3 regions of the Streptomyces sp. NPDC006739 genome follow, and region 1 is predicted to be linked to each of the others. Evidence: riboswitches for the same ligand, from Rfam matches in the RefSeq annotation. Region 1 holds a riboswitch; each other region holds the start of a gene.
What was found. Region 1 has a riboswitch for cyclic di-AMP ahead of ACFYMM_RS35945 (transglycosylase SLT domain-containing protein). Riboswitches for the same ligand answer to the same signal wherever they lie in the genome.
Positions count from the first base shown of each region.

Region 2: another riboswitch for cyclic di-AMP. It lies ahead of ACFYMM_RS33260 (M23 family metallopeptidase); the one in region 1 lies ahead of ACFYMM_RS35945 (transglycosylase SLT domain-containing protein).
Region 3: another riboswitch for cyclic di-AMP. It lies ahead of ACFYMM_RS15660 (M23 family metallopeptidase); the one in region 1 lies ahead of ACFYMM_RS35945 (transglycosylase SLT domain-containing protein).

Region 1 covers NZ_JBIAGM010000026.1:100,077-104,277, reverse strand. Annotated here, with positions in the region: gene ACFYMM_RS35955 (outer membrane lipoprotein carrier protein LolA) at 1-208, opposite strand, end outside; gene ACFYMM_RS35950 (polyprenyl synthetase family protein) at 493-1,503, opposite strand; cyclic di-AMP (ydaO/yuaA leader) riboswitch at 2,092-2,272, shown strand; gene ACFYMM_RS35945 (transglycosylase SLT domain-containing protein) at 2,278-2,766, shown strand; gene ACFYMM_RS35940 (HAD family hydrolase) at 2,775-3,605, opposite strand; gene ACFYMM_RS35935 (FAD-dependent oxidoreductase) at 3,836-4,201, opposite strand, start outside.
Region 2 covers NZ_JBIAGM010000021.1:118,143-122,343, forward strand. Annotated here, with positions in the region: gene ACFYMM_RS33245 (MarR family winged helix-turn-helix transcriptional regulator) at 1-230, opposite strand, end outside; gene ACFYMM_RS33250 (dihydrofolate reductase family protein) at 292-1,422, shown strand; tRNA gene ACFYMM_RS33255 (tRNA-Met) at 1,488-1,561, shown strand; cyclic di-AMP (ydaO/yuaA leader) riboswitch at 1,838-2,006, shown strand; gene ACFYMM_RS33260 (M23 family metallopeptidase) at 2,014-3,045, shown strand; gene ACFYMM_RS33265 (aldo/keto reductase) at 3,132-4,079, shown strand; gene ACFYMM_RS33270 (PrsW family intramembrane metalloprotease) at 4,148-4,201, opposite strand, start outside.
Region 3 covers NZ_JBIAGM010000006.1:301,480-305,680, reverse strand. Annotated here, with positions in the region: gene ACFYMM_RS15670 (M16 family metallopeptidase) at 1-430, shown strand, start outside; gene ACFYMM_RS15665 (M16 family metallopeptidase) at 427-1,815, shown strand; cyclic di-AMP (ydaO/yuaA leader) riboswitch at 2,019-2,181, shown strand; gene ACFYMM_RS15660 (M23 family metallopeptidase) at 2,194-2,949, shown strand; gene ACFYMM_RS15655 (GntR family transcriptional regulator) at 3,138-3,833, shown strand; gene ACFYMM_RS15650 (HPr family phosphocarrier protein) at 3,982-4,201, opposite strand, start outside.

The sequences.
Region 1 (4,201 bases):
TGGCGATCTTCTGTATGAGCTGCTCCGCGGTGATCTTCGGCAGGTCGGGGTCGCCGGAGGCGGCGAGCGCCGGGACCAGCCCGATCGTGGCCGCCGCCACCCCCACCACCGCGACCGGGACGACGTACCGGGCGGCCTTGCGCCGCCCGTCGCGCAGGTCCTCGACCTCCGCGGCGCCCGTGGTGTCGTCGGATTCGTTCGGTGCCATGTGTGCCTTACCTCCGTCGTCGGCGGCGGCTGTCCTCACACTCGTCCCACCCTTGAGCCGCCATTCTCACCCGAATCGGTGAGGAGTGGTGATTTCGCTGGTCTCCATCTCACCAAATCAGCCGTGAGGAAGCGTCAGACCCGGGAGCCAACTCCATGTACGCCTGGGGTATGACACGCCTGCTCGACGCCTCCCCCAACCCGTAGGGGTCCGGTGCCGGGGGAACCGGGGAGAACCGTGCAGAACCGGGTGGGTCCGGCGCGCGGAGGTCTCGCACCACGGGCCTAGCCCGCGCGGTGCACCACCGCGTCGCACAGTTCGACCAGCGCCGTCTTCGCGTCGCACTCCCGCAGCGGGGCCAGCGCGGAGCGGGCCTCCTCGGCGTAGCGGATCGTGTCCCGGCGGGCCTGTTCCAGGGCGGGGTGGGCGCGCAGGGCGGTGAGGGCCTCGGCGTGGCGGGCGTCGTCGGTGAGGTCCGAGTCGAGCAGTTCGCACAGGGCGATGTCCTCGGGCAACCCCAGCCGCGCCGCCCGCTCGCGCAGCCGCAGCACGGGAAGGGTGGGAACGCCCTCGCGCAGGTCCGTACCGGGGGTCTTGCCGGACTCGTGGGAGTCGGAGGCGATGTCCAGCACGTCGTCCGCCAGCTGGAAGGCGACGCCGAGTCGCTCGCCGTACTGCGTGAGCACGTCGACGACCGTCTCCTCGGCCCCGGACATCATCGCGCCGAAGCGGCACGACACCGCCACCAGCGACCCCGTCTTGCCGCCCAGCACGTCCAGGTAGTGATCGACCGGATCCCGGCCGTCCGAGGGGCCCGCGGTCTCCAGGATCTGCCCGGTGACCAGCCTCTCGAACGCGAGGGCCTGCACCCGCACGGCCTCGGGCCCGAGGTCGGCGAGGATCTGCGAGGCGCGCGCGAAAAGGAAGTCTCCGGTGAGGACCGCGACCGAGTTGCCCCAGCGGGTGTTCGCGCTGTCCACTCCCCGGCGCACGGACGCCTCGTCCATCACGTCGTCGTGGTACAGCGTGGCGAGGTGGGTCAGCTCCACGACGACGGCCGACGGGACGACCCCGGGCGCGTACGGGTCGCCGAACTGCGCCGCGAGCATCACGAGCAGCGGCCGGAACCGCTTCCCGCCGGCCCGCACGAGGTGCTGCGCGGCCTCCGTGATGAACGGGACCTCGCTCTTGGTGGCCTCGAGCAAGCCTTCCTCGACAGCCGCCAATCCGGCCTGGACATCGGCTTCCAGAGCCTGGTCCCGCACGCTCAGCCCGAACGGCCCGACGACGGTCACGAGGGGTCTCCTGTCTGCTGGTGTCTGCTGGCGCTTACACGGTTTGTCGATAGGTCGCTGCCATCACTCAAGTCAGCGTATCCGGTCAGGTTTCGATCACCGATAGCGCCCGCCCGTCCAGCCCAGGCGGTATCGGATCGCGACCGGCATATTTTCGATCGGGTGATAAGAACGGACATTTATCGACTTAACGGGATGATATGCACCTTGTCTCGAACCGGGAAGCGAGCCGTGTCGGACATCGGCCCGGCGGCGCGGCCCCACGGCGCCCCCATAGTGGCATGACCATGGTCACGGAAAGCGTTCTACCTCGAATTCCATAAATCCCCCATGTCTATTTTGGCGTACTTTGCTATTCCGTGAGTTGGGTCACGCACCCCCGCACCCCACCTGACCACCCCCTCTCCCCTTCCCGCCTTGCCACGTCAGCGAGTTGACCCTTGGCAACCGCAAAGGATCAAGTACCCCATACGACTCAGACCAAGGTCAAATAGGGCGTTGGGTGAATCCGGTACTTGTTCCGGACATGTGCTCTCGCATAGCTTCCCGGCCTGTCGGGCGGGATCGCCGAATCCTGCCGCCGCCCGGCACCACCCATCGACGAACTCATTCGTACGGCAGGAGCGGGGGACCCAGGTAAGTCGCCGGACCGGACGGCACATGTCGTACCGGAACGGCTTGGGGTGAAGACGTGCTGCCAGCGGCGGCGCGGCCGGGCACCTCCCCGCCCGAACCCGACAGCTCACCTCGCAGGCGACGGAGAGGAAAACCGCCATGTCTGCTGCCGCTCAGCCCCGCCGCACCCGCACCTCCCGGTTCGTCCGCGCCCTCGCCGTCGCCGGCACCGGCGCCGCCGTACTCGCCCTGCCCCTGATCGGCGCGACCGCCGCCTCCGCGGCCCCCACCACGGCCACGAAGGCGTCCACCACCCTCGCCGGCTACCCCAACAACCTCAACGGCTGGATCCGCGAGTCGCTCGCGATCATGCGACAGAAGGGCATCCCGGGCACGTACAACGGCATCTACCGCAACGTCATGCGGGAGTCCTCGGGCAACCCCTACGCGATCAACCTCTGGGACTCCAACGCCGCCAAGGGCACCCCGTCCAAGGGCCTGCTCCAGGTCATCGACCCGACCTTCGCCGCCTACCACGTGGCCGGCACGGCGTTCAACCCCTACGACCCGGTCGCCAACATCACCGCCGCCTGCAACTACGCGGCCAAGGTGTACGGCTCGATCGACAACGTGCACGGCGCCTACTGAGGTACCGGTCAGTCGGTAGCAAACAGTCTTTCGAGGACGACGGCGATGCCGTCGTCCTCGTTCGACAAGGTGATCTCGTCGGCCACCGCCCGTAGTTCGGGATGGGCGTTGGCCATCGCCACCCCCCGGGCGGCCCAGTCGAACATCGGGATGTCGTTGGGCATGTCCCCGAAAGCCAGCGCCTGCCGTGCGCTCAGCCCCAGGTGCCGGGCGGCCAGCGCCAGTCCGGTCGCCTTGGTGATGCCGCACGGCTGCAGCTCCACGGTTCCCGGGCCGGACATGGTGACCGTCGCCAGCGAGCCCACCACCGCGCGCGCCGTCGCCGCCAACTCGTCGTCGGAGAGCGTGTGGTGGCGCAGCAGCACCTTGCTGATCGGCTCGCACCACAGGTCGTCGCGCCGGTCGACCCGTACGGCGGGCAGGGTCGGGTGGGGCATCAGATATCCGGGTTCGATCAGCGTGAGCCCGTGCACCCCGTCCTGGTCGACGGCCGCGTAGACCTGCCCCACCTCGCCCTCGATCTTGCCGATCGCGGTCTCGGCCAGCTCCCGGTCCAGGGTGACCGACCACAGCAGGCGGTCCGCGCCGGCGTCGTACACCTGCGCGCCCTGTCCGCACACCGCGAGCCCCGTGCAGCCGAGGTCGTCGAGCAGCGGCCGTACCCGGGGCGCCGGACGGCCGGTCACCACCAGGTGCTGGGCGCCGGCCCGCGCCACCAGGGCGAGCGCGGCCAGCGACCGGTCGGAGACCGTGTCGTCGCCGCGCAGGAGCGATCCGTCCAGGTCGGTGGCGATCAGTGAATAGGCGGGCGGAAGTGAACGAGCGGGGGGAGCGGCCATGATCAGAGAATACGGACACGGCGCCCCGCCGACTCATCCCGATCTCCGGTGCTCCTCCCCGCTGTTCGGCCCCAGGCGGTGCTCGCGGGTTCCTTCGGAACGGTCGGCGAGCGCGTGATCCGCTCGGCCGGCCGAGGGACGGAGCATGCGGGCGGCCGCGTCGCGAAGCTCTTCGGTCGCCCGCATGCCCGTCGCACGGCCGAGGAGGCCTGGGCCTGCCTCAGGAATCCTCAGCCGTGGGCCGCCGCGAGGTGCTTCGCCAGGCGCGGGGAGGCGAACTCCGTGCCGCAGACGAAGCGCATCACGGGGCCGTAGGAGGCCGCCGCCGGGAGGCCGGTGAAGTACAGGCCGGGGACGGAGGACACGTATCCGGCACCGAGCTTCGGGGTGCCGCGGCTGACCGCCAGCCGGGTGCGCAGTTCGGGGCCGAGGAAGTCCATGGCCGCGATGTTCACGCGGTAGCCGGTGGCGGCGATGACGTGGTCGGCGGCGAGCTGCTGGCTGCGGCCGCCGTGGGTGCGGACGGTGAGGACGGGGCTGCCGTCGGGGGCGTCCGCGCCCGCCACCCGCTCCACCTCCTGGACCTGGACCTTGCC
Region 2 (4,201 bases), on a different contig from region 1:
ACGGCGTACGTCAGACGGCTGCGGGTGATCTTCGTCCGCTCGGCCAGATCGGTCATCCGCAGCCGGTGTTCGGGCTGCTCGGAGAGGTTGGCCAGGATGGAGTAGTAGAGGTGCGGCATGCCGGCGTCCTGCTGGAGCTGCCGGTCGATCGCGTCCTCCAGGAGGTGCGTCGCGGCGACGTACGCACGCCAGGCGCGTTGCTCGTCGGGGGTGAGCCAGCGGGTCGTCATGCTGCCAGTGTAGGTTTGTTTCAAACTTGAACCAAGACCGCCTCCGAGAGCGAGCGCGCCGATGCCCCTGCCGTACGTCCTGCTGTCCGCCGCCGTCTCCCTCGACGGCTACCTGGACGACACCGGTCCCGAGCGGCTCCTGCTGTCCGGCCCGGCCGACTTCGACCGGGTCGACGAGGTGCGGGCGTCCGTCGACGCCATCCTGGTCGGCGCCGGCACGATCCGCGCCGACAACCCCCGGTTGCTGGTCAACAGCCCCGCCCGGCGCGCGGCCCGGCTCGCCGCCGGCCGGCCCGAGTACCCCCTGAAGGTCACCGTCACCGCCTCCGGCGACCTCGACCCCGAGGCCAGGTTCTGGCACACGGGCGGCGAGAAGATCGTCTACACGACGGACCACGGAGTCGACCGCGCGGGCGGCCTGGGCGTCGCCGCCGACGTCGTCACCCTCGGCCCCGACCTCGACTGGCGCGCCCTCCTCCAGCACCTGCACGACGTGCGCGGCGTACGGCGGCTGATGGTCGAGGGCGGCGGAACCATCCACACCCAGCTCCTGCAGCAGGGCCTCGCCGACGAACTCCAGCTCGTCCTGGCCCCGCTCTTCGTCGGGGACCCGGCCGCCCCGCGGCTGTTCGGACCGGGGGCGTACCAGGGCGGACGGCTGAGGCTCGTCGAAACCCGCCGGATCGAGGACGTCGTCCTCATGCGCTACGAGCCCACAGCCCCCGGCACCGGTGCGACCCCCACCGCCGCCGACCGCCGCTGGCTGCGCACCGCCTGCGAGCTGGCGGCGCTGTGCCCGCCCTCCGGGACGGCGTTCAGCGTCGGCGCGGTGGTGGTCGCCGCCGACGGCACGGAACTGGCGCGCGGCCACTCCCGGGAGGGCGACGACCCGGTGGTCCACGCGGAGGAGGCGGCCCTCGCCAAGACCGACCCCGCCGACCCGCGCCTTGCGGGCGCCACGGTCTACAGCAGCCTGGAGCCCTGCGCCCGCCGCGCCTCCCGCCCCGCGCCCTGCGCCGAACTGATCCTCCGGGCGGGCATACGGCGCGTGGTCACCGCCTGGCGGGAACCGGACACCTTCGTGGCGGCGGCCGACGGCACGGGCGTGCTCACGGACGCGGGCGCGCAGGTCGTGGTGGTGCCGGAGTACGAGGACCTGGCGAAGGCGCCCAACGCCCACCTGCCGGCCTGAGCGGACCCCCCCCGGTAAACGGGTGTGCGGGCCGCCCCGCGGATGGCGTACACTGGTGTCAACGACGCGGGGTGGAGCAGCTCGGTAGCTCGCTGGGCTCATAACCCAGAGGTCGCAGGTTCAAATCCTGTCCCCGCTACTGAAGGCTCAGGGCCGGAATCCAGTACATGGATTCCGGCCCTGAGTGTTTGTCCATGCGCGGCCCACGCGCGCCCCCACGCTCGGCCCCACGCCCGGCCGCGTGCGCGCCTCGCGCCGAGCCGAGGCCAACTCGCCCGATTTTCATCCCTCATGGCAGGTAAGTCCCCCTGCGAAAAGATTAATGATCAAGCAGTAGAGCTTGGAAACTGACAGGTAGGTCTATTAACGTTCGATAACGCAGCGCGGTTGTCCCAGCCGTCACAAGAGGCGGCTCCGTGCGCACGCGCCGAATCCCGCAAGGGAACCGGGGAACCACCACCTTGGGGTGAATCACGCGGATACCGCCGCGAACTCGCAGAGTCCACGGCAGGTATACGCGCGTAGGAGACCTTCCCGCTCCGAACCCGTCAGCTAACCCGGTAGGCGGCGGAAGGAGAGGAGTGCGCCCGCGTGGCGTCCAACCAGCCTGCCCCAGCAGCCCCGTACATGCCGAGTCAGCGCGACGGTGAGACCTTCGGCTACGGCGGCCCCGGCACCGATGAGGGCCCGTGGGAGGAGTGGAACCCCACCGAGGACTCGCTCAACCCGGTGCGCGGCAGGCACCGCGTCGGCAAGCAGCGCGGGGGCGGACTCGCCCGCAGCTCCACGGTCCTGGGCGTCGGCGTCATAGCCGCCGTCGGCGCGGGCGGCATGGCCAGCGCCAACACGGGCAAGCCGCCGGTATCCATCTCGCTGCCCGACCTGTCCTCCGTCACCTCCCTGTTCGGTGAGCACTCCGGCGCCTCCAAGGCCCCCGCGAGCGCCCTCGGCAACGTCGCCACGGTCTCCACCGAGAGCGGCAGGAGCGGCTCGGCCGGGGAGACGCTGCGCAACAGGATCATGGCGCAGGCCGGGCGGCAGCAGGGCCAGGCCGACAGCAAGGCGGCCGCCGCGGCCGTGGCCGCCGCCGACCAGCAGGTCGCCACCGCCGCCGCCAAGGCCGAGAAGGAGGCCGCAGCCAAGGCCGCCGACGCCAAGCAGCAGGCGGAGGCCGACGCCAAGAAGCAGGCCGAGACCGCCAAGCTCGCCCAGCTGGCCACGCAGTACCAGCTCCCGGTCGTCTCCTACACGATCACCGGCACCTTCGGTCAGGCCGGCTCCATGTGGTCCTCCGGCTACCACACCGGCCTCGACTTCGCCGCCCCCACGGGCACGCTCATCAAGGCGATCCACAGCGGCACCATCACCGAGGCGGGCTGGGCCGGCGCCTACGGCTACCGCACGATCCTCACCCTCGACGACGGCACCGAGCTGTGGTTCTGCCACCAGTCCTCGATCAACGTCAAGGTCGGCCAGAAGGTCGCCACCGGCACCGTCATCGGCCGCATCGGCGCCACCGGCAACGTCACCGGCCCCCACCTCCACCTGGAGGTCCACCCCGACGGCCAGCCCACCGGCATCGACCCGATGCCCTGGCTGCGCAGCAAGGGCCTCAACCCCTGACCGTCCCCTTCCCTCACGTCCCTCTTCACGCAGAGTTCGCACGACCGGCGGAATGAGTCCTCCTGTTGTGCTCGTTGAAGAGGGACATGACTGTTTCTCTGCGCAAGCTCGGCTCCTCCGACCTCGAGGTCTTCCCGCTCGCCCTCGGCGGCAACGTCTTCGGCTGGACCGCCGACGAACAGGCCTCCTTCGCCGTCCTCGACGCCTACGCGGCCGCGGGCGGCAACTTCGTCGACACCGCCGACTCCTACTCCGCCTGGATCGAGGGCAACCAGGGCGGCGAGTCCGAGACGATCATCGGCAAGTGGCTGAAGGCCCGCGGCAACCGCTCCGACGTCGTCATCGCGACCAAGGTCAGCCAGCACCCGGAGTACCAGGGCCTGTCCGCGGCCAACATCAAGGCCGCGGCCGACGCCTCCCTGCGCCGTCTGGACACCGACTACATCGACCTCTACTACACCCACTTCGACAAGCCCGAGGTGCCGGTCGAGGAGATCATCGGCGCCCTCGACGAGCTGGTGAAGGCGGGCAAGGTGCGGCACATCGCCGCCTCCAACATCAGCGCCGAACGCCTCCAGGAATCCCTGGACTTCTCCGACCGCGAGGGCCTGGCCCGGTACGTGGCGCTCCAGCCGCACTACAACCTGGTCTCCCGCGACACCTACGAGGGCGCCCTGCGTGACCTCGCCGCCCGCACGGGCCTCTCGGCCGTCCCGTACTTCGCGCTCGCCTCGGGGTTCCTCACCGGCAAGTACCGTCCCGGTACGACGGTGGACAGCGCGCGGGCGGGATCGGCCGCCAAGCACCTCGACTCCGAGCGCGGCCGGCAGGTCCTCACCGCCCTGGACGAGATCGCCACCGCCCATGACGCCCCCGTGGCCACGGTCGCCCTGGCCTGGCTCACCGCCCAGCCGACGGTCGTGGCCCCCATCGCCTCGGCCCGCACGGTGGAACAGCTGCCGGCCCTGCTGGGAGTGGCGGAGCTGACGCTCTCGGAGGCGGAGGTCGAGCGCCTGACCCAGGCGTCGGCCTGAACTACGACCGGTACGGGTTGTAGGGGGTGTACGGGTCGTACGGGTCGTAGCCCAGGCGTCGGCCTGAACTACGACCGGTACGGGTTGTAGGGGGTGTACGGGTCGTACGGGTCGTATGCGGC
Region 3 (4,201 bases), on a different contig from region 1:
GGACGTGAAGACCTCCGGGGACGTCGAGGTGCCGGTCATCGAGGCGGCCATCGACGAGGAGCTGGCCCGGTTCGCCGAGGAGGGCCCGACCCCCGGCGAGATGGAGCGCGCCCAGGCCCAGTTGGAGCGCGAGTGGCTGGACCGGCTCGGCACGGTCGCCGGCCGCGCCGACGAACTGTGCCGGTTCGCCGTCCTGTTCGGCGACCCGCAGCTGGCCCTGACCGCCGTCAAGCGCGTCCTGGAGGTGACTCCCGAGGAGGTCCAGGAGGTCGCCAAGGCCCGGCTGCGCCCGGACAACCGCGCGGTGCTCGTCTACGAGCCGCTGTCCGCCGAGTCCGCGGAGCACACGGAGGACGAGGACTTCCCCGAGGACCCCGAGGCCGAAGCCACCGTCGAAGCCGGCGACCACAACGAGGAGGCGGCCAAGTGAGCCAGCTCGCCGCTATGGAGTTCCACCCGCAGCCCCAGCCGGGCCAGGCCCGGCCGTGGGCGTTCCCGGCCCCCGACCGCGGGACGCTCGACAACGGCCTGACCGTGCTGCGCTGCCACCGCCCCGGTCAGCAGGTCGTCGCCGTCGAGGTGCTGCTGGACGCGCCCCTGGAGGCCGAACCGGCCGGCCTGGACGGCGTTGCCACGATCATGGCGCGGGCCTTCTCCGAGGGCACCGACCAGCACTCCGCCGAGGAGTTCGCCGCCGAGCTGGAGCGGGCCGGCGCCACCCTCGACGCGCACGCCGACCACCCGGGCGTGCGCCTCAGCCTGGAGGTCCCGGCCTCGCGCCTGGCCAAGGGCCTCGGTCTGCTGTCGGACGCCCTCCGGGCGCCCGCGTTCGCCGACAGCGAGGTCGAGCGGCTGGTCCGCAACCGCCTCGACGAGATCCCGCACGAGCTGGCCAACCCCTCCCGCCGGGCCGCCAAGGAACTCTCCAAGCAGCTGTTCCCGTCGGCCTCGCGCATGTCGCGCCCGCGCCAGGGCACCGAGGACACGGTCGCCAAGATCGACGCGGCGGCCGTACGCGGCTTCTACGACCGGCACGTGCGGCCCGCCACGGCGACCGCGGTCGTGGTCGGCGACCTCACCGGGATCGACCTCGACGAGCTGCTCGCGGGCACCCTGGGCGCCTGGACCGGCTCCCAGGCCCAGTCCCGGCCGGTGCCACCGGTGACCGCCGACGACACCGGCCGGGTCGTCATCGTCGACCGCCCCGGCGCCGTCCAGACGCAGTTGCTGATCGGCCGCGTCGGCGCCGACCGGCACGACCGCGTCTGGCCCGCGCAGGTGCTCGGCACGTACTGCCTCGGCGGGACCCTCACCTCCCGGCTGGACCGCGTCCTGCGCGAGGAGAAGGGATACACCTACGGGGTGCGCGCCTTCGGGCAGGTCCTCAGGTCCGCCCCCGACGGCAGCGGCGCCTCCATGCTGGCCATCAGCGGCTCCGTGGACACCCCCAACACCGGTCCCGCCCTGGACGACCTGTGGAAGGTGCTGCGCAAGCTCGCCGAGGAGGGCCTGACGGACGCCGAGCGCGACGTGGCCGTACAGAACCTCGTCGGGGTCGCACCGCTGAAGTACGAGACCGCGGCGGCCGTCGCGAGCACGCTGGCCGACCAGGTCGAGCAGCACCTGCCCGACGACTTCCAGGCCACGCTGTACCAACAGCTCGCCGCCACCGGCACGGTGGAGGCCACGGCGGCCGTGGTGAACGCCTTCCCGGTGGACCGTCTGGTCACCGTCCTGGTCGGCGACGCGGCCCAGATCAGGGAGCCCGTCGAGGCCCTCGGCATCGGCGAAGTCAGCGTCGTGGCAGCCGAATAGCGCCACGCGCGCGTGGGCCCTGGTGACCAGGAGGACACCAGGGCCCACGCATGTCCCCCCTCATATGTCCGAATTGGGGCGGAGGTTGCCTGTCTGACCTGTGGGATGCGCGACAAAACCCCGGATCGGTTTGGGGAAGGCAAGCGGCCCGCCTTAGCGTCGTCCGGGCTGTTCGTCAGGCAGTGCGCCGCACCCGCGGCACCGGACAGCCATCGCCGAGTCCCCGTACGGCGCGAGCCAGGGGAGCCGGGGACCCACGCAGTCCCTGGGGTGAATCGGACGCCCGCGCGCGAGCGAGGGGGCCCGTAGGAGACCTTCCTGCTCCGAACCCGTCAGCTAACCCGGTAGGCGAGAGGGAAGGAAAGGACCAGCCACTTCATGGCGTTCATGTGCGCCTCCGGGAAGCACCGCCGTCCCGGCCGGATCAAGCGCACCACCGCGCAGGCGGCCGGCATCGCGGCCCTCACGACCACCGGCGTCATCGGCACCATCGCCGCCGCGCCGGCGCTGGCCGCCGAGAACTCCGTCGAGCAGACCGGCCTCACCCCCGTCATCACCATCAGCGACTCGGTCCCCGAGCGGATCGACGCCCAGGCCACCGCGCAGAAGGAGGCCGCCGAGCGGAAGGCGGCCGAGCGGGCCGCGGCCAAGGCGGCGGCGGAGAAGGTACTGAAGGAGCGCGAGGCCAAGGCGCGCGCCGCCCGCGAGGCCGAGCGCAAGCGCCTCAACGCCTTCGTCGCGCCGATCACCGACTCCTACGTCTCCACCGGTTACAAGACCGGCGGCTCCCTGTGGTCCTCCGGCGCCCACACCGGCATCGACTTCCACGCGGCGAGCGGCACGCCCGTCCACGCGGTCGGCTCCGGCACCGTCGTCTCGACCGGCTGGGGCGGGGCGTACGGCAACCAGATCGTGATCAAGATGGCCGACGGCATGTACACCCAGTACGGCCACCTGTCCTCCGTCGGCGTCTCGGTGGGCCAGCAGGTGACCCCGGGCCAGCAGATCGGCCTGTCCGGCTCGACCGGCAACACCACCGGTCCGCACCTTCACTTCGAGGCCCGTACCACCGCCGAGTACGGCTCGGACGTCGACCCCGTCGCCTACCTCCGCAAGCACGGCGTGAACGTCTGACGGCCGCCCCCACGGCACCGCGCAGCCCCGGCTCCCCGAGCCGGGGCTTTCGTCGTTTCCGGAGACCCGCTGTCCAAAAAATATCCATGGATTCCGGTCCGCCGTCGGAAATTCCGGCTCATTGCAATAGAGTCGCTGAACACACGTCAATCGTCGACGTTTCACGGGGATTAAGGCGGAGGTCGGTCATGCGTATTCCGGCGCATTCGGTGTGCACGGCGATCCGGGACGACATCGTCGCCGGTGTCTACGAGCGCGGCGGCCGCCTCACCGAGGAAGTCCTGGCCCGTCGCTACGGCGTCTCACGGGTCCCCGTCCGCGAGGCCCTGCGCACCCTGGAGGCCGAGGGCTTCGTGGTGACCCGGCGGCACGCGGGCGCGTGCGTGGCCGAACCGACCGACCAGGAGGCCGCCGACCTGCTGGAGATGCGCGTGCTGCTGGAGCCGCTCGGCGCCTCCCGGGCCGCCCAGCGCCGCACCGAGGCCCATCTCAAGGTGCTGCGCGGCCTGGTCCGGCTGGGCCAGGAGCGGGCCCGCCGGGGCAGCAGCGAGGATCTGCGCTCGCTGGGCGGCTGGTTCCACGAGACGCTCGCCCAGGCCTGCGGCAGCCCGTCCCTGACCTCGATGCTCACCCAGCTGCGGCACAAGATCGCCTGGATGTACGCGGTGGACGCGCCGGTCAGCCCCGTGGAGTCGTGGGCCGAGCACGGCGCGATCGTGGACGCGGTGGCACGCGGCGACGGCGAACGCGCGCGGGCGATCACGGCGCTGCACACCGAGCGCGCGACCTCCGCGCACCGGCTTCGTTTTTCCGGCGGCTCCGACCGCCCGGAACGTGTGAGGACTTCGCAACATCCCGTAAACATGTCGGGCCTGCGGCATTAACACGGGCGCCGTATACAAAGAAGAGTAATTCGGCCCAGGTGTATTTCTGCTGCCCGAATTCCCCTGCGCTCGAGAATTCCCGGTGAAACGGCGGAGCCGCGCCGCCCCGAAAGGGGTGACGCGGCTCCGGTGTTGTGGGCGCCCGCGCTCAGACGGTCTCGGGAAGCTCTTCGAGCCCCTCGGCGACCAGCTTGGCCAGACGGTCCAGGGCGGCGTCCGCGCCCTCGGCGTCGGAGGCGAGGACGATCTCCTCGCCACCCTGGGCGCCGAGGCCCAGGACGGCCAGCATGGAGGCCGCGTTGACGGGGTTGCCCCCGGCCTTGGCGATCGTCACCGGGACGCCTGCGGCCGTGGCGGCTCGGACGAAG